4 regions of the Promicromonospora sp. NPDC050262 genome follow, and region 2 is predicted to be linked to each of the others. Evidence: riboswitches for the same ligand, from Rfam matches in the RefSeq annotation. Region 2 holds a riboswitch; each other region holds the start of a gene.

Region 1 (4,664 bases), on a different contig from region 2:
AACCCGTCCCACACGTCGGCGCGCTGCACGCCCCACTCGCCGGACGCGTACTGCGGGGCGAGCCACCGCGCGCTCGCCCCGACCAGCTCCGGGTCGAGCTCCGGCGCAGCCTCCAGCAGCACCTGCGCCGCCCGGTCGGGGTCGGCAGCGGCCTCCTCGTACCCGCGCGAGAGCGCGGCCAGGAACCCGCGGGCGACGTCCGGCTCCTCGTCGAGCAGTGACCGGGACGTCGCCACGAGCGGCGTGTACCAGTCGGGGATGCAGTCGAGGTGGTCCCGGAACGCGATGGTGTCGACGTCGAGCCCGTCCACCTCGCCCAGCCGGATCGTGTCCCAGGCGTCGAACACCCAGGCGGTGTCGAACTGGTCCTCGGTGAGGCCGATGCGGAAGTCGTCGCTGACGAGCGGCGTGAACTCGACCTGCGCGGGATCGCCGCCGTCGCACTCCACGAGCTTGCTGATCAGGGCCTTCTCGAGGTCGGACTCGTAGGACCCGTACCGCTTGCCCTCCAGGTCCTTGGGCCGCGTGATCCCGTCGTCCGCGAGGCTGATCAGCGACGACGTGTTGTGCTCGATCACGGTCGCGACGGAGACGACGTCGGCACCCGCCGCCCGCGCGGGGACCAGACCCTCCGCCACGGAGTAGGCGAAGTCGGCCTGGCCCGCCGCGACGAGCTGCAGACCCGACGTCTCGCCGGGCTCGACGATCTCGACGTCGAGCCCCTCCTCCTCGAACCAGCCCTCGGCCCGGGCCAGGTACAGGCCGGAGTGGTTGGTGTTGGGCGTCCAGTCGAGCACGACGGTGACCTCGCGCAGGCCGCCGTCGGACGCCGCGTCGGCGGTGCCCGCGGCGGCGCCGCAGCCCGCGAGCGCCAGCGGCGCGATCGCGGCGAGGGCCAGGGCGGGGGTACGGGACAGGTTCATGATTTTCCTCTCTGCCACGGCGTCGCGACGCGCGTGAGCGCGGCGACGAGGGCGAAGAACAGGCCGGACAGGAGAGCGATCAGGACGACGCCCACGAAGATCTGGTCCACGGCGTACGCCTTGCGGGACCGCTGCACGAACACGCCGAGGCCGGACTGCCCGGCGAGGTACTCGGCGACCACGGCCGCGCCCACCGCGTAGGTCGCGGCGACCCGCAGGCCCGCGAGCGCACCGGGGACCGACGCCGGCAGGCGGACCAGCAGGAACTGGTCCAGGCGGGTACCGCCCAGGCCGGCGACCATGTCGGAGTGCTCGGCGTCGACGGCTCGCATCGCCCCCACCGCCGAGACCAGGACGGGGAAGAAGACGGTGAGCGACACCAGGATCACCTTGGGCAGCAGGCCAAAGCCCGCCCAGAGGATCATCAGCGGCGCGAGCACGACGACCGGCACCGTCTGCGTGAGCACGACGAGCGGGTACACCGCGTCGCCGGTCACGCGGGAGGCCGTGACCACGATGCCGAGCAGCAGGCCGGCGACCGCGCCGAGCGCGAGCCCGGCGGCGGCCTCGGTGAGCGTGGTCGCGACGTGCGGGCCGAGCAACGGCGCCACCTCGACGGCGGTGCGCGCCACCTGGGACGGCGCGGGCAGCACGAACTCGGGCACGCCCGCGAGCCGCACCCAGGCCTCCCACACCGTGAGCAGCGCCGCGACGGTCAGCAGCGGAGCGAGGACGCGCCCGGCCCGCCGTCCGACCGGGTGCGGCTCGCGTCCTGCCGGGCGCCGCCATGCCGGACGCTGCCCCACCACCGGGTCCGGCCCGGACCGCCGCCGCGCGACGGCGCGGGTGCTCACGCCCGGAACTTGGTGACGAGGTCCGCGATGGTGGGGCCGGCGTCGTCGGCGCCCTGGCCGACCTTGATGTTGGACTGGACGCCGTCCGCACCGGCGGCGAGCGTCGCCTCGTGGACGGCGCGCAGCAGCGCCCACACCTCGTCGGGGCTGCCCTGGACGAACGTGCCCATGGCGCCCACCTCGTAGGTGAGCCCGGACGCCTCGATGACGGCGATGGCGGCGTCCACGTGCGCGTACTTCGCGTCGGGCGTGCCGCTGGGGCGGGGAGAGACCTGGATCTCGGCGAGCATGTGCGACCTCCGTGCACGGGCATGCCGGAGGTCGCCGGTTCCCGACAGGGGGCGCGCGACCACGCCCCCGCGCAGGGGACGGCCTCGACCGAACGCCCGTGCCGTCAGGCACGTCCTTCCGCTGGCATTACCCAGTTCAAGTGATCGGGTCGACGGCGTCGGGCGTGCTGCCCAGGCCTTCCTCTCAGCCCGGCTACCCCGAGCTCCCCGCGTTGGCGGGGCCACGGTACCGCTGGTCGCGGGAGGTGCGGAAGCCTGCTCACCTTCGAGGCCCGAGTTTCTTCGCTTTCAGGCTGCTGAAAGCGAAGAAACTCGGGCCTCGAAGGTGACCGGGAGGGAGGGTCAGGTCACTCCCCCGGGTACTTGAGGCCGATCTGCTCGCGGATCGTGTCCAGGGTGGCCATGATCGCCACCGTCTCCTCGCGCGGGAGCAGCGGGCTGTCCAGCTCGCCGGCCGCCACCAGACGCTCGGCCTCGGCGGCCTGGAAGTGCATGCCGCGGCCCGTCACCTCGGCGCGGAAGGTCTCGGTCTCGGTGCCCGAGGCGTCGTAGACGTGCACGGTCGACGGGTTGTACCAGGTCGCGTCGATCTCGATGCGGCCCTCGGTACCCAGGATCGAGGCCCGGTTGGGCCCGCGGGTGTCCGACGCCGAGACGGTCGTGGCGACCCGGGCGCCGTCGTACCCGAAGATCGTGGCAACGGTGGCGTCCGCACCCGTCTCCTTGAACGTCGCGTGCGACTGCACCGTGAGCGGCTCGCCGAACAGGTCCCAGGCGAACGAGACCGGGTAGATGCCCAGGTCCAGCAGGGAGCCGCCGCCCAGGGCGAGGTCGTTGATGCGGTGGGCCGGGTCGTCGGGCAGGTCCTGGGTGTGGTCCACCAGCAGGGTGCGCACCTCGCCGAGCGCGCCCGACGCGATGATCTCGCGCACGCGCGCCATGTGCGGCAGGAACCGGGTCCACATGGCCTCCAGGACCACGAGCCCCTTCGACTCCGCCAGGTCCACGACCTCGCGCGCCTCGGCGGCGTTGAGCGTGAACGGCTTCTCGACCAGCACGTGCTTGCCGGCCTCCAGCACGAGCTTGGCGGCCTCCGCGTGCATGGGGTGCGGCGTGGCCACGTAGACGATGTCGACCTCGGGGTCGTTCACGAGGTTCTCGTAGGAGCCGTGCGCCGTCGGGATGCCGAACCGGTCGGCGAACTCGCGGGCCTTCTCCAGGGATCGTGACCCCACCGCCTGCACGGTGAAGCCGTTGTCGTTCAGGTCTGATGTGAAGCTCGCGGCGATCCCGCCGGCCGCCAGGATGCCCCATCGCAGGTGTGTCATGCGTTCGAGCGTAGTGCCCGCAGAACGTGTCAGACGCTCAGGTCCCCCGAGGGACCTGAGCGTCTGACACGTCAGTGGCGGGCGGGGGTCAGTTGACCTGGATGGTCATGTGACCGTTCCTGCTGTCCTCCGTGAGCACCTTGATGGTGGTGCCGGTGCCGCCGACCTTGACCGACTGGCCGGGGTTGGCCGGGTCGTAGTAGGCGAGCGGGTTGGTGTCGTCGAACTTGGACACGGCCTTCTGCTTGCCCAGCCGCAGCGTGGTCAGCGACGTGGCCGACACCTCACGGTGCAGCGACAGCGCGTCCGTCTTCTGCAGGCCGAACGTGGCGTCGAAGGACTGGATGCGGTTGCGGGCGATCGTGCCGTCCGACCACTTCAGCGCCTTGGCACGGGCGTCGACCGGCAGGGCCTGGCCGCCACCCGGGTGCTGCGACACGTTGTTGTCGCCGTACAGGCTGTTCACGTACCAGACCAGCAGGCCGTCCTGGTACGGGTAGTGCTCCACCTTGTTGCTGTTGGTGAAGTTCCAGCCGAAGTTGTACGGGCCCGTCTTCAGCGTGGCGTCGTACCCGCCGTACACGCGGTTCTCGGCCACGTAGTAGTGCTGGTAGGTGACCTCGTACGTGCCGTCGGCGCCCACCGTGGTGAAGCCGTCGGCCGACCAGTCGGCCGCGTCCGTGAAGTCCTCGGTCAGCGCGTCGCCCACGGCGACGTCGTCGACCAGGATGCCGGTCTCGTTGGTGCCGCCGTCGCTGGAGTAGCGGAACCGGACCTGCGCCGTCTGGCCGGCGTAGTCCGCCAGGTCAGCGGTCAGGTCCACCCAGGCGCCGTCCGAGCTGCCGGTGATGCCGGAGCCGGGGTTGGTGCCGTTCGGGTCCTCGTCCGTCGACAGGTTGTTCGGCAGGGCGGTCCAGGTGGAGCCGCCGTCCGTCGAGACCTCGGCGAACGCGTAGTCGAAGTCCACCTCGATGTCGTACTGGACCTTGGCGGTCAGCGAGGCACCGGCCGGCACGGTGAACGACGGCGACGCGATCGTGTTGTTCAGGTCGTTGCCGGTACCGGAGTAGACGAACTCGCCGTCGAACGGCGCGATGCCGAGGTCGACCTGCTCGACGCCGTCCGGCAGGTTCACGATCGCCGCCTGGGCGCGCGTGGTGGCGTGGAACGACGGGCCGAGCTTGATGCGCTCGGTCTCGCCCGGCTCCACCGTCTCGTAGTCGAGCCAGCCCAGGAACAGCTTCTCGGTGGCACCCATGTGGTTCGGCG
Region 2 (4,664 bases):
GAGCCGGCGCTACCGGGACGGCACCCTGATCCTCGAGACGGAGTGGGAGCTGCCGGAGGGGCGGGTCCGGGTGATCGACCTGATGCCGCCGCGCGGGGACGAGGCCGACCTGGTCCGGATCGTCGAGGGGGTCAGCGGCAAAGTCGCCATGACCACCGAGCTGCGGCTCCGGTTCGACTACGGGAACATCGTGCCCTGGATCACGCAGGACGGGGACGCGCTGCGCGCCGTGGCGGGCCCGGACTCCGTGCGCATCGACTCGGTGGTCCCGATGGCGCGTGAGGGTGTGAGCGACGGGTCGGTGCTGCGTGCGGAGTTCACCGTGGGGCCGGGTGACCGGGTGCCGTTCGTCCTGAACTATCACGCGTCCCACCTGGAGACCCGGGACCCGGTGGAGCCGTACGCGGCCTTGCGCGACACCGAGGAGTTCTGGCACTCCTGGCTCGAGGGCTGCAGCTACACGGGGCAGTGGCCCGACGCCGTGCACCGCTCGCTGATCACGCTGAAGGCCCTCACCTACGCCCCGACGGGTGCGATCGCGGCGGCGGCCACGACGTCGCTGCCCGAGCAGCTCGGCGGCACCCGCAACTGGGACTACCGGTACTGCTGGCTGCGCGACGCCGGTCTCACGCTGCAGGCCCTGATCGGCACGGGCTTCATCGACGAGGCGCGCGAGTGGCGGGCGTGGCTCCTGCGGGCCGTGGCCGGCGACCCGGCGGACCTGCAGATCATGTACGGGCTCGACGGGCGGCGCCGGCTGCCGGAGTACACGCTCGACTGGCTGCCCGGCTTCGAGGGGTCCGCGCCGGTGCGGATCGGCAACGACGCGGCCGGTCAGCTCCAGATCGACGTGTGGGGCGAGACGCTGGACGCCCTGCACCACGCGCGCGAGGCGGGGCTGGAGCAGGACCAGGACGTGTGGCGGCTGCAGCGGGCCCTGCTGGAGCACCTCGAGGAGCACTGGGACGACCTCGACAACGGGCTCTGGGAGGTGCGCGGTCCGCGCCGCGCGTTCGTGCACTCGCGCGTCATGGCCTGGGCGGGCTTCGACCGGGCCGTCCGCGCCGTCGAGAAGTACGGCCTGGTCGACGAACCCGTCGAGCGCTGGCGCGCCGTGCGCGACCGGATCCACGACGACGTGTGCACCCACGGGTTCGACGCCGAGCGGAACACGTTCACGCAGTTCTACGGCTCGGACGGGCTCGACGCCGCGCTGCTGCTGATCGGCCAGGTCGGCTTCCTGCCCTGGGACGACCCCCGCGTCGTCGGCACCGTGGACGCCGTGCAGCGCGAGCTCGGCCAGGACGGGCTGCTGCGGCGCTACCACAACGAGGCCGACGACCAGGTGGACGGCCTGCCCGGCGCCGAGGCGACGTTCCTGGTGTGCAACTTCTGGCTGGTCGACGCGCTGCACGGCATCGGCCGGGTCGACGAGTCGGTCGCCCTGTTCGAACGGCTGCTCGCCGTGCGCAACGACCTGGGCCTGCTCAGCGAGGAGTACGACCCGGCCACCGGCCGGCACCTCGGCAACACACCCCAGGCGTTCAGCCACCTGGGTCTGGTCAACAGCGCGCTGCGGCTGGGTCAGCCTCGCGAGTCGCGCCAGGCGACCCAGTCCGTGACGGTCGACAGGTCGTAGTCCGGGCCGGTCACCCCGACGGTGAACAGCGTGGCCCCGGCCGCCACGAGGGCCTCGCCCTCCTGAGCGGGCGAGCCCTGCGCCTGCACCGAGCGCTCGACCAGTGCGGCGGTGTCCCGCCCGACGGCGGCACCGTGCTCGTCGAGGATCGCGGACTTGCTCGTCAGGGTCGGCACATCGCCGAACGCGTGCCAGATGTCGGCGTGCTCGGCCACGATCCGCAGCGTCTTGCGCACCCCGCCGCCGCCGATCAGGATCGGGATCTCGCGCGAGGGCGCCGGGTTGCCGGCCGCCAGCCGGGCCTTGATACGCGGCATCGCGTCGGCCAGGCTCGCGATGCGCGAACCCGCCGTGCCGAACTCGTAGCCGAACTGGTCGTAGTCCTTCTCGAACCAGCCGGCGCCCAGGCCCAGGATCAGCCGCCCGCCCGAGATGTGGTCGACCGTGCGCGCCATGTCCGCCAGCAGGTCGGGGTTGCGGTAGCCGATGCCGGTCACGAGCGCGCCGATCTCCACGCGCTCGGTCTGCTCCGCCCACGCGCCGAGCATGGTCCAGCACTCGAAGTGCTTGCCGTCGGGGTTGCCCCGCAGCGGGAAGAAGTGGTCCCAGTTGAAGATGATGTCGACGCCGGCGTCCTCGGCGCGGAGCACCGCGTCACGCAGGGCGGAGTAGTCGGCGTGCTGGGGCTGGAGCTGGACACCGATGCGGATCGGGCGGTCTGTCATGGCGGCAGCCTACGACCGGTCCGATCCGGCAGCCTACGGCCCGCCCGATCCGGTAGCCTCTGCCGCACGTGACACGGGGTGCCCTGCCAGGGCTGAGACCACACCCGTCGAACCTGATCCAGATCATGCTGGCGAAGGGATGTCCATCGTGACTACTTCTGTTGTCCCCGTTTCCACCGAGACCCCGGCCGGCGTCGCCGAGCCGGCCCGCCCCGCCGCCGTCCGCCCCTTCACCGAGGAGGCCTGGGAACGCATCGCGGGCTGGCGCGACGCCGTCGAGCACATGCCGTTCGTCCGGGCGCTCGGGGACGGCTCGCTGCCCGCCGAGTCCTTCGCGTTCTACCTCGCCCAGGACGCTGCCTACCTGCGCGAGTACTCGCGCATCCTGGCGCGGGCCGCGCAGGTGGCGCCCGACCCGGCCGCGCAGGGCTTCCTCGCGCGGTCGTCCGTGACGGCCCTGGAGGTCGAGACGGCGCTGCACCGCGACTGGCTGGGCGCCCACGCCGGGCTGGCGGCCAGCGAGGTCGCCGCGATCGTGCCGTCCCCCGTGACCGCGGCGTACACGGGCCACCTGCACGCCGCGGCGTCGGGCAGCTACGCCGAGACGGTCGCCGCGCTCCTGCCGTGCTTCTGGCTCTACGCGCATGTCGGGAGCGTGCTCGTGGACCTGGCCGGACGCCGCCCCGGCGGCCTGGCGGGGCACCGGTACGGGGCCTGGATCGGCACCTACGGCGACGAGGCCTTCCAGGAGTCGACCCGGCAGGCCCGCCGTCTGGCCGACGACGCGGCCCGCTGGGTCTCCCCGGACGAGCGCGAGCGCATGCTGCGGGCGTTCGAGATCTCGTCGGTGCACGAGTACCTCTTCTTCGAGCAGGGCCTGACCGCCCCGACCTGGCCGACGCCGCCCGTCCGCGCCTGAGGCGTGTCGGTCGGGCGCGAGATCGTGTCCCGAGGTCGAGACTAGGGGGTGACGCCGGCCGCCGGCGTCACCCCTCCAGGACAGGAGCACCGATGCCGAGCTACAGCACCTCCGCCGAGATCGACGCCTCGCCCGAGGCCGTCTGGGCGGTCTTGTCCGACGTCGAGCACATGCCCGACTGGACGTCGTCCATGACGTCGGTCGAGATCATCGACGGGCCCAACCCGCCGGACGTCGGCACGCAGGTGCGGATCGAGCAGCCCAGGCTGCCGCTCGCGATCTGGCTGATGGACGAGTGGGACCCGCCGCGCCACTTCGCGTGGATCAGCGAGGCGCCGGGCCTGACCACGCAGGCGGAGCACCTGGTCGAGCCCCTGCCCGACGGCCGCTCCCGCGTGACGCTCGCGATCACGCAGACCGGCTCCCTGGCCTGGCTGTTCGGCAACCTGGTGCGGGGCCGCACGCGGCGGTACGTCGACACCGAGCTGGCCGGGCTCGAGGCCCGGGTCACCCAGCGGGGCTGACGCCGTCCCGGGTGGCCACCGCGAACACCCGGCGGAACGCCAGCGGCGTGCCGTGCTCGAGCTCGGGGTAGGCCTCCCGGAGCGCCGCGCCGAACTCCTCCTCGAACCTGGCGCGCAGGGCCGGGTCCTTCGCCTCCAGCGCCTGGAGCGTGGGCTGCGCGCCGGTCGCCGAGATCCAGCGCAGCACCGGGTCCGGTCCGTGCAGGACGTGCGTGTAGGTGGTCTCCCACGCGTCGACGGTCCAGCCCGGCCGGGCCAGGAGCTCCAGGTACTCGGCCGGGTCGGCGGTAGCCCGTCGCTCGACGGGCCCGACGACGTCGGCGTACGGCGCGCGGGCGGCGACCTCACGCAGGAGCCGGTGGCTGGGCGCGTCGTGGTTGCCCGGCACCTGGAACGCGAAGGTCTGCGTGGCGCGGTCGGCCAGCGTGGTGAGGAGCTCGCGGTGCCCCGGGACCCACTGGAGCGCCGCGTTGCTGATGACGAGGTCGGCGGTGTGCTCGTCCGTGCTGAGGTCGGCCAGCACGTACTCGGTGCCCGGGTCGGCGGCGCGGGCCCGGTCGATCATGGCGGGGGAGGCGTCCACCCCGGTGACGTGCGCCTCGGGCCAGCGTGCGCGGAGCACGGAGGTGAGATGGCCCGGACCGCACCCGAGGTCGACGATCGTGGCGGGCGTGCCCGGCACCCGGGCGACCAGCTCCGTGAACGGGCGGGACCGCTCGTCCGTGTACTGCAGGTAGGCACCGGGGTTCCAGTCGGCCATCACAACTCCTCGCCGTCGAGTATCTTGATGTCAAGATACATCACGACGGGCCGGGCCGCGGCGTCCGCGCTACGCGACCTCGATGTAGTCCAGCTCC
Region 3 (4,664 bases), on a different contig from region 2:
GACGATCACCTTGGCGAGCAGGCCGCCCAGCACGAGACCGGAGACGAGCTGCATCCCCAGGCGCAGCGCCAGGATGTCCTGTCCGTACCAGCCGAACCGGAACGCGGACCACACGAAGACCAGGCCCGCGCCCAGCAGGCCCGACGCCGCGTACACCCCCCATCCGAACCGGCGGTAGCGGGTCAGCGCGAACGGGAGCTCGCTGCCGGCGCCCTGGATCGCCGCGGCCACCAGCAGGAGCGGCCCGACCGGGGAACCCAGGAACACCACCTCGACGACGGACGCGATCACCTCGGCGATGATGCCCACGAACGGCTTGCGGATGATCGCGACCGCGATCGGCGCCACCAGGAGCCAGCCGCCCAGCAGCACGTGCTGGGCCAGGTCGCCGGCCGGTCCCATCGCCACGGCGAGCCCGTTCCACGCCTGCACGAGCGCCCAGTACAGGAATCCGAACACCACGCCGAGCATCACCATGAGCACGATGTCACGCAGCGGCAGCCGCGCCCGGCGGCGCGTCGTCGGCTCACTCATCGGTGCCGGCCGCGGTGTGGCTCGGGCTGTTCACCGAGAGGGTGAGGTGGCTGGTGACGTGCTGCACCGTGCGTCCCGCGAGGACCCAGCCGGCGAAGGCACTGGCGAGCACCCGTCCGGCGTCGCCCTCCAGGCGGGTGACGAAGTGCTGCGAGCCGCGGAACGTCCCGTTGTCCTTGGCCAGCTCGATCGCGGCGTAGATGTCGCGCATGTGGTCCGGCGTCACGTCCGCGCGGACGTCGTCGGCCAGCGGGTACAGCGCCCACTCGGCCGAGACGAACCGGCCGGTGTCGCGCCCCTGGGGCACCTCGGTGACCCGCGGGCCGGCACCGCCGGGCAGCTCGCACACCACCTCGCCCGGGCAGCCCCGGGACAGGTGCACGGTGATCGTCGCGTGCCTGCCCGACGCCGCGATCCCGGCCGTCAGGTCGGTCACGTACCGCAGCAGGTCGGCCTCGGCGCCGCCCACGTAGGTGCTCACGTCGCCGGTCTCGACGACCAGCCCTGTGGTGTCGGCCTGCCGCAGCGCGCCCAGGATCACGTCGACGTAGTCGTCCGACATCACCGCGGCGGTGATCCGCGCGCCGACGCCGAAGCGCATCGGGTCGCCGCGCAGCTCTGCGGTCTCGTCGGTCACGGTGGCGTGGTCCGCCATGAGGTCCTCCCCTGTCCGTCGGATGTCCGTCGGGCACAGGAGGACGGGACCGGTACGGCCACGTCCTGAGGTCGCTTCCTGCGCCGGCATGATCCGGATCAGGTTCAACGGTCGGAGTTCGATTACTCCCTCTCAGCCCGGCATACCGGACTCCCGTGCTCGGCGCTCACCGTAACAGCACCCGTCACACCACCTGGACATTCCGGCTGAGCACCTGGACGCTTCGGCTGTTTTGCCCGTTTATCACCCCTGTTCGTGCTAGGTTCCCGGACGCCTGGTTGAGCTCGCTCGATGACGAACGGAGCACCCGCCATGACCTTCGAATCAAGTCGCCGTGACTTCCTGCGCCTGACGGGCGCCGCCGGCGCGGGCCTCGCGCTCGGCGGGGTCCCCTTCGCCGCGCACGCCACGCCCGTGCGCCCGGAGTCCGACCCGGCAGTGCCTCCGTCGGCGGCCACGACGCTGTGGTACCCGGAGCCGGCCGCCGAGGACCGGATCATCGAGGAGGGCCTGCCGATCGGCAACGGCCGGCTCGGGGGCCTGGTCACCGGCGGCCCCGGCGACGACGCGCTCTACCTGACCGACGGCTCGTTCTGGACCGGCGGACGCAACGACGTCCTGCTGGACGACGGGCAGCTGCCGTACGGTCGTGACGACTTCGGCAGCTTCGGGCTCCTCGCGAAGGTGCGCGTCGCGGTCCCCGCGCACAGCGGTAACGCGGTCGGCGACTACCGGCGCGAGCTCGACCTCGCCAACGGGGTCGTGTCCGCCACCTATCGCCACGGCGGCCGGCGCTTCCGTCGTGAGGCCTACGCCAGCCATCCCGACGACGTCGTGGTGATCCGGCTGACCGGCGGACCCCTGACCGGCACCATCGCGCTGGACGGTACCCACGGGGAGACGACGTCCGCCGACGGGCGGCACCTGTCCTTCGCGGGGGCGCTCGGCAACGGGCTGCGCCACGCGGCGGCGGTGACTGCCGTGAGCACCACCGGACGGGTGGCTGCCGACGGCGGCGTGCTGTCGTTCGAGGACTGCACGGACCTGCTGATCGTGGTGTGCGCGGGCACCGACTACGTGCCGGACGCCGCCCGCGACTTCCGCGACCCGTCGGCCGACCCGCTCGCGCTGGCCGTCGAGAAGGTCACCGCCGGCGCCCGCGTGGCCGGGCACCGGCTGCGGGCCACGCACGTCGCCGACTACCGGCGTCTGTACGGGCGCATGTCGATCGACCTGGGCGACTCCACCACGGCCCAGCGGGAGCTGGACTCGTGGTCCCGGCTGACCGCCCGGCACGCCGACCCCGACGTACCCGACCCGGAGCTCGAGGCCGCGTACGTGCAGTACGGGCGCTACCTGACCATCACCGGCTCGCGCGACCGGCTGCCCATGAACCTGCAGGGCGTGTGGGTCCACAACAACACACCGGACTGGTACGCGGACTACCACACCGACATCAACATCCAGATGAACTACTGGCTCGCCGATCCCGCCGGGCTCGGCGAGTGCGCGGTCCCTCTCGCCGACTACTGCGTCGCACAGCTCCCGGTCTGGACCGACGTGACCGGCCGGCTCTACAACGACCCGCGCAACCGGTTCCGGAACTCCAGCGGCGAGATCGCGGGCTGGGCCATCGCCTTCTCCACGAACATCTACGGCGGCAGCGGCTGGGCGTGGCACCCGGCCGGCAACGCCTGGCTGTGCAGCACGCTGTGGCGCCACTACGAGTACAGCCAGGACCAGGCCTACCTCGAGAAGATCTACCCGGTGCTGCGGGGTGCGGCCGAGTTCTGGCGGGCACGGCTGGTCACCGTCACCGTGACGGACCCGAGCGGCGCCCCGCGCGAGGTGCTCGTCGACGACACGGCCTGGTCGCCCGAGCACGGCCCCGACGCTCGCGGCACCACCTACGGCCAGGAGCTGGCCTGGGACCTGTTCCAGCAGGTGCAGGTCGCAGCGCGCCGCCTGGGGCGGGACGCCGCCCTCGCCGCCGAGCTCGCGGACCTCCAGGCCCGGCTCCACCTGCCCGAGGTCAGCCCGGAGACAGGCTGGCTCCAGGAGTGGATGAGCCCCGCGAACCTGGGCGAGGTCACCCACCGGCACCTCTCGCCGCTGGTCGGTTTCTACCCGGGCGACCGGATCGCCACGGACACGAGCCCGGCCGAGCTGATCGACGGCGTCCGGAACCTGCTCACGGCCCGGGGCACGGACAACTACGGCTGGGCGTGCGCCTGGCGGTCGCTGTGCTGGTCCCGGCTCAAGGACGCCGACAAGGCGTACCAACTCTACCTGACGGTGCTGCGCCCGTCGGTGGACAACGGCAACGGCACGGCCCCGAACTTCTTCGACATGTACAGCCAGGGCAGCTACACGATCTTCCAGATCGACGCCAACCTCGGGGGCGCGGCCGCCGCCCTGGAGATGGTCCTCTACTCCCGCCCCGGCGTCATCGAGCTGCTGCCCGCGCTGCCCGCGGCCTGGGCGGACCGCGGCAGCGTCACCGGCGTCGGCGCCCGCGGCGGGTTCGAGGTCGACGTCGTCTGGCGTCGGGGACAGGTCACGCAGGCGACGATCCGCAGCGTCGGCGGGACCGAGACGGAGGTGCGCGCCGGGACCTGGCGGCGGCACGTCAGGCTGCGCCACGGACAGTCGATCACGGTCCGGCCCTGACGGCGGGCCCGTAGGCTCGGGACGATCCACCGCTGTTCCGCCGTCCCCGAGGAGCTGTCCGATGCGCCCCGTCCTGCATGCCGCAGCCGTCCTGTTCGACAACGACGGCGTGCTGGTGGACTCCAAGGCCGCGGGCGAGGCGGCCTGGCGCACGTGGGCGGTTCGTCACCGGCTCGACCCTCGTGCGGTGCTGGCCGACGTGCACGGGCGCAGGTCTCGGGAAACCGTGGCCCGGTTCCTGCCCGACGACGAGGTCGATCCTGCGACGGCCGAGATCGATGCCCTGGAGCTCGAGACCGCTGACCGGACCGTGGCGATCAAGGGCGCGACCGAGTTCGTCGCCTCCGTCCCGGGACACCTGCGTGCGGTCGTCACGTCGGCGTCCCGGGACCTGGCGGTCGCCCGTCTGTCCGCGGCCGGCATCCCGTTGCCTGACGTGCTCGTGGCGGCCGAGGACGTCGCAGCGGGCAAACCCGCGCCCGACCCCTATCTTCGTGCGGCACGGCTGCTCGGGATGTCCCCCGCGGAGTGTGTCGTGCTCGAGGACAGCGCCAACGGCATCCGCTCGGCGCGGGCGGCGGGCGTCGGTGCCGTTCTCGGCATCGGCGACCCGACCGTCGAGCTGGGAGCCGACGTCGTCGTCCCCGATCTCACCGCGGTGCGCTGGACCCGCGACGGAATCGTCCCCGCCGAGGGTCACGAGGTCGAACCGGTCCGCCGCCCTGGCCGGTAGGACGCGAACCGCGGCAGCCGCTCCAGGTACAGCTCCGCGAGCCGCCTGCGGTTGCGGGGATCGCGCGACGCC
Region 4 (4,664 bases), on a different contig from region 2:
CTGGTGGCCGGCTTCTTCGACGCCACCGGTGGCGGCGGCTGGGGCCCCGTCGGCACGCCCGCGATCCTCGCGAGCGGCCGCCTGGAGCCGCGCAAGGTGATCGGCTCGATCGACACCAGCGAGTTCCTGGTGGCGGTCGCCGCCAGCGTCGGCTTCTTCGTCGGCCTCAGCGGCGAGGGCATCGACTTCACCTGGGTGCTCGCCCTGCTCATCGGTGGCCTGATCGCGGCGCCGATCGCGGCCTGGCTGGTCCGCCTGGTGCCGCCGCGCATCCTGGGCTCGCTCGTGGGCGGCGTCATCGTGCTCACCAACTCGCGCACGCTGCTCAACAGCGACTGGATCGCCGCCTCCGACCCGGTCAAGATCCCGATCTACGTGGTGATCTGGCTGGGCTGGGCCGCCGCCGTCGTCTGGTCCGTGCGGGCGCACCGCAAGGCCCTGGCCGAGGAGGCCGCCGTGAGCGAGAAGCCGGAGGCCGATAGCGTGTCGGCATGACGTCCGACCAGGTAGCGGTGATCACCGTCTCCGACCGCTGTGCCCGCGGCGAGGCCGAGGACCGTTCCGGTCCCGCGGCGGCGCGGATCCTGCGTGAGGCGGGGTTCACCGACCTGGTCACCCATCTGGTACCCGACGGCGTCGAGCCGGTCCGTGACGTGCTGCGGACCGCGCTCGACGCCGGCGCTCGTCTGGTGGTGACCACCGGGGGCACGGGGATCACGCCTCGCGACCTCACGCCCGAGGGCACGCGCGAGGTGCTGGACTACGAGGTACCGGGCGTCGCCGAGGCCGTGCGGCAGCGGGGCACCGGCGCGGGCATCCCCACCGCGGCGCTCTCGCGAGGGCTGGTGGGCGTGGCCCGGTCCGCGACCGGGACGCGGGCGCTCGTGGTGAACCTGCCCGGGTCGTCCGGGGGCGTGCGGGACGGCCTCGACGTGGTGCTCGGCCTCTGGCCGCACGTCCGCTCCCAGCTCGACGGCGGCGACCACCCGGCTCCCGTGCCGGGGTAGCACCGCCGGGTTCGTGCCGTCAGGCGCCAGCGGCCCGCCGGCCGGGCGTCAGCCGCCCGCGAAGGGCGGGAGCACGTCGACCGTGACGCCGTCCGGGACGGTCGCCTCGTCCGCCGTGGCGCGGGCGCCCGCGACCAGCAGCGCACACTTCGGCAGCACGTCACCGAGGGCCGGGTGGGCGGCGGCGAGGGCACCGCGGAGGGCGGCGACCGACGTCGGGCCGTCGAGCTGTTCGGTGGTGCGCCCCGCGGCCTCCCGGGCGCCGGCGAAGTAGCGGACCGTGATCACTCGGCACGCACCCAGTCGCCCGACTTGCCGCCCGTCTTGCGCTCCAGCCGCACGTCCGCGAGCGAGACCGACTTGTCCAGGCCCTTCACCATGTCGATCACGGCCAGGCCGGCGACCGCGACGGCGGTGAGCGCCTCCATCTCGACGCCGGTGCGGTCGGCCGTGCGGACGGTCGCGGTGACGACGACGCCGTCGTCGGTCACCTCCAGGTCCACCGCCGCGCCGTGCACGCCGATCACGTGGGCCAGCGGCAGCAGGTCCGGCGTCTTCTTGGCCGCGGCGATGCCCGCGACGCGGGCCACGGCCAGCACGTCGCCCTTGGGCACGGCGCCGTCGCGCAGGGCCTGGACGACGGCGGGGGCGCAGCGGACGAGGCCCGAGGCCGTCGCCGAGCGGACGGTCGGCTGCTTGGCGGTGACGTCGACCATGCGGGCCTGGCCGCGGTCATCGAGGTGCGTGAAGCTCACGGCACCAGGGTGTCATGCCCTCACACGGCGCTGCGCCGTGCGGCGATCCGCACCGCGGCGCGGTGCGCGCCCTTCGCGGCGAGCCGCTTGGCGAACACCGCGGTCCCGGCGGCGACGGCCGCGAACACGGTCGCCTGCACCATGTCGAGCTCGGGGTCGTCCGGCTTGTTCGGCGCGTCGTTGCCCGTCACGCCCTTCCAGATCATGCTGACGGCCTTCTGCGCGACCCAGCCGGCCGCGAGCGTCAGGGCGAGAGTGCCGACCTTCTCGGCGAGTGTCTGTTCCGTCTCAATCTTGGCCACCTCCACACCGTAGCCCTCGCGGGCCGACTAGGCTGCATGGAAACGACAGGGGAGCGCCCCGATGGCGCTGAGAGTGCGGAGAGCCGCAGACCCTTGAACCTGATCCGGGTAACACCGGCGGAGGAAGTCGGAGGAACGATGTCGCGTCTTTCCGGTGCCCACGGGGGCACCATCCCTACCGTCGCGGTCGCGCTGTCGGCGGCACTGCTGCTCGCCGGCTGCTCCGGCGGCTCCGGCTCCGGCGACGACGCGTCCGGCGCGGGCGACCCGGGGACCGTGACGCTGGTGACCCACGACTCCTGGGCGCTCGACGAGAAGCTGATCGACCAGTTCGAGCAGGAGTCCGGCACGACGGTCGAGGTCAGCGCCGCGGGCGACGCCGGCACACTGGTGAACCAGCTCGTGCTGACCAAGGACGCCCCGCTCGGGGACGCCGTGTTCGGCATCGACAACACGTTCGCCTCCCGCGCGCTGGAGGCGGGCGTGGTCGAGGAGTACACGCCCGCCGACCTCCCGGAGGGGGCCGAGCAGCTCGGCGGGGCGCTCACGCCCGTCGACCAGGGCGACGTCTGCGTGAACGCCGACGAGGCCTGGTTCGAGGAGTCGGGCCTCGACGTGCCGACGACGCTGGAGGACCTGGCCGACCCGCAGTACAAGGACCTGCTCGTGGTGACCAACCCGGCGACGTCGTCCCCGGGCCTCGCGTTCCTGCTGGCGACGATCGGGGCGTTCGGCGAGGACGGGTTCGAGGACTACTGGGCCTCGCTGGTGGACAACGGCGTCAAGGTCGCCGACTCGTGGGAGGACGCCTACTACGTCGACTTCTCCGGGGCGGGCGAGGGCGGCGAGCGGCCGCTCGCGCTGTCCTACGCGACGTCGCCGGCGTTCACGGTGAGCGAGGACGGCTCGGAGTCGACCACCAGTGCGCTGCTGGAGACGTGCTTTCGGCAGGTCGAGTACGCGGGCGTGCTCGCGGGGTCGGACAACCCGGAGGGCGCCCGGGCGGTGGTGGACTTCCTGCTCACGCACGACGTCCAGGCCGCCCTGCCGGAGTCGATGTACATGTACCCGGCTGACGCCGCCGTGGAGCTGCCCGCCGACTGGCAGAAGTTCGCGCCCCAGGCCGACGCCCCGTTCGAGGTGGACCCGGCCGACGTGAGCGAGCACCGCGACGAGTGGATCGAACGGTGGACCGAGACAGTCGTGGGCTGAGCCGGAGGCGCGGAGCCGCAGGCTCAGCCCACCACGGGTGGAGCCGGAGCCCGAGCCTGACCGGGAGCAGGGGGCACGGCCTCCGGCCCGCGCCCCTGCTCTGGGGGGCAGCGGTCGCCGTCCCCCTCGGCTTCCTCGCGGTCTTCTTCGCGTGGCCGGTGGCGGCGCTCGTGGTCCGCGGGTTCGTGCCCGACGGCGCGCTCGACCTCACCGGGTTCGTCGAGGTGCTCACCCGCCCGCGCACGTGGCGGCTCGTGGGGCTCACGCTCACCCAGGCCGTGCTCGGCACGGCGTTCTCGGTGCTGCTCGGCCTGCCGCTCGCCTACCTCCTGTACCGACGGTCGTTCGCCGGGCGCAGCCTGGCGCGCGGGCTGGTGACCGTGCCGTTCGTGCTGCCCGCCGTGGTGGTCGGCGTGGCGTTCCGCGCACTGTTCGCGCCGAGCGGCGCGCTCGGGTTCCTCGGGCTGGAGGAGTCGCTCGCCGGGATCGTCGTCGCGCTCGTCTTCTTCAACGTGTCCGTGGTGGTGCGCACCGTGGGCGGGCTCTGGGAGCGCCTCGATCCCCGGGCCGAGGAGGCAGCGGCCTCGCTCGGCGCCGGTCCGGCCCGCGTGTTCCGGACGGTCACGCTGCCGTCGCTCGCGCCCGCGATCACGTCGGCCGCGTCGGTCGTGTTCCTGTTCTGCGCCACGGCGTTCGGGGTGGTGCTGGTGCTCGGCGGCGTGCGGTACGGCACCATCGAGACCGAGATCTGGACCCGCACCACCCAGTTCCTCGACCTGCGGTCCGCCTCCGTGCTGTCGATCCTGCAGCTCGTCGTCATCACCGCGGCCCTGGCCGTGTCCGCGCGCGCCCGCCGGCGGCGCGAGGCCGCGCTGCACCTCGTCTCCGCGCGGCGCTCGGCACGTCCGCTGTCCTGGCGCTCGCCCGCCGACGTGGGCGCGGCCCTCGCGGGCACCGCGATCGTCGCCGGGCTCGTCGCGCTGCCGCTCGCCGGGCTGGTCGTCCGCTCGTTCCGGGAGCCGGACGGGTCCTGGGGCCCGGGCAACTACCTGGCGCTCGGCACCACCGGCGAGCGGAACGCGCTCGTCGTGACCGTGTGGGAGGCCACCGCGACCTCGCTGCGGATCGCGCTGACCGCCACCCTGATCGCCCTGGTCGTGGGCGGTCTCGTGGCGCTCGTCGTGTCCCGGCGGCCCCGATCCGTGGGCGCGCGCCGCGCCATCGGCACGCTCGACGGGCTGTTCATGCTGCCGCTGGGCGTGTCCGCGGTGACCGTCGGCTTCGGGTTCCTGATCACCATGGACCAGCCCGTGCTCGGCCTGGACCTGCGCACCTCCGGGCTGCTCGTACCCGTGGCCCAGGCCGTCGTCGCCGTACCGCTCGTCGTG

Evidence for each region. A riboswitch is a leader RNA that binds a small molecule or an ion and turns the genes downstream of it on or off. The one in region 2 is predicted to bind thiamine pyrophosphate.
Region 1: linked by a shared signal. The riboswitch ahead of AB0I29_RS16940 (thiamine-binding protein) and the one ahead of AB0I29_RS19095 (TenA family protein) in region 2 are both predicted to bind thiamine pyrophosphate.
Region 3: linked by a shared signal. The riboswitch ahead of AB0I29_RS04685 (YkoF family thiamine/hydroxymethylpyrimidine-binding protein) and the one ahead of AB0I29_RS19095 (TenA family protein) in region 2 are both predicted to bind thiamine pyrophosphate.
Region 4: linked by a shared signal. The riboswitch ahead of AB0I29_RS11025 (thiamine ABC transporter substrate-binding protein) and the one ahead of AB0I29_RS19095 (TenA family protein) in region 2 are both predicted to bind thiamine pyrophosphate.

Annotation. Positions count from the first base shown of each region.
Region 1 covers NZ_JBFAKX010000010.1:221,945-226,608, reverse strand. Annotated here, with positions in the region: gene AB0I29_RS16950 (ABC transporter substrate-binding protein) at 1-923, opposite strand, end outside; gene AB0I29_RS16945 (ABC transporter permease) at 920-1,777, opposite strand; gene AB0I29_RS16940 (thiamine-binding protein) at 1,774-2,067, opposite strand; TPP riboswitch at 2,178-2,280, opposite strand; gene AB0I29_RS16935 (Gfo/Idh/MocA family oxidoreductase) at 2,415-3,395, opposite strand; gene AB0I29_RS16930 (immune inhibitor A domain-containing protein) at 3,484-4,664, opposite strand, start outside.
Region 2 covers NZ_JBFAKX010000013.1:36,232-40,895, reverse strand. Annotated here, with positions in the region: gene AB0I29_RS19105 (glycoside hydrolase family 15 protein) at 1-1,639, shown strand, start outside; gene AB0I29_RS19100 (LLM class F420-dependent oxidoreductase) at 1,585-2,364, opposite strand; TPP riboswitch at 2,429-2,521, shown strand; gene AB0I29_RS19095 (TenA family protein) at 2,513-3,283, shown strand; gene AB0I29_RS19090 (SRPBCC family protein) at 3,376-3,807, shown strand; gene AB0I29_RS19085 (methyltransferase domain-containing protein) at 3,791-4,567, opposite strand; gene AB0I29_RS19080 (family 43 glycosylhydrolase) at 4,637-4,664, opposite strand, start outside.
Region 3 covers NZ_JBFAKX010000002.1:278,527-283,190, reverse strand. Annotated here, with positions in the region: gene AB0I29_RS04690 (ECF transporter S component) at 1-534, opposite strand, end outside; gene AB0I29_RS04685 (YkoF family thiamine/hydroxymethylpyrimidine-binding protein) at 527-1,189, opposite strand; TPP riboswitch at 1,248-1,356, opposite strand; gene AB0I29_RS04680 (glycoside hydrolase family 95 protein) at 1,502-3,859, shown strand; gene AB0I29_RS04675 (HAD-IA family hydrolase) at 3,921-4,592, shown strand; gene AB0I29_RS04670 (SDR family NAD(P)-dependent oxidoreductase) at 4,556-4,664, opposite strand, start outside.
Region 4 covers NZ_JBFAKX010000006.1:2,809-7,472, forward strand. Annotated here, with positions in the region: gene AB0I29_RS11000 (sulfite exporter TauE/SafE family protein) at 1-495, shown strand, start outside; gene AB0I29_RS11005 (MogA/MoaB family molybdenum cofactor biosynthesis protein) at 492-1,007, shown strand; gene AB0I29_RS11010 (MoaD/ThiS family protein) at 1,056-1,295, opposite strand; gene moaC (cyclic pyranopterin monophosphate synthase MoaC) at 1,292-1,762, opposite strand; gene AB0I29_RS11020 (DUF4235 domain-containing protein) at 1,783-2,064, opposite strand; TPP riboswitch at 2,102-2,207, shown strand; gene AB0I29_RS11025 (thiamine ABC transporter substrate-binding protein) at 2,203-3,276, shown strand; gene AB0I29_RS11030 (iron ABC transporter permease) at 3,333-4,664, shown strand, end outside.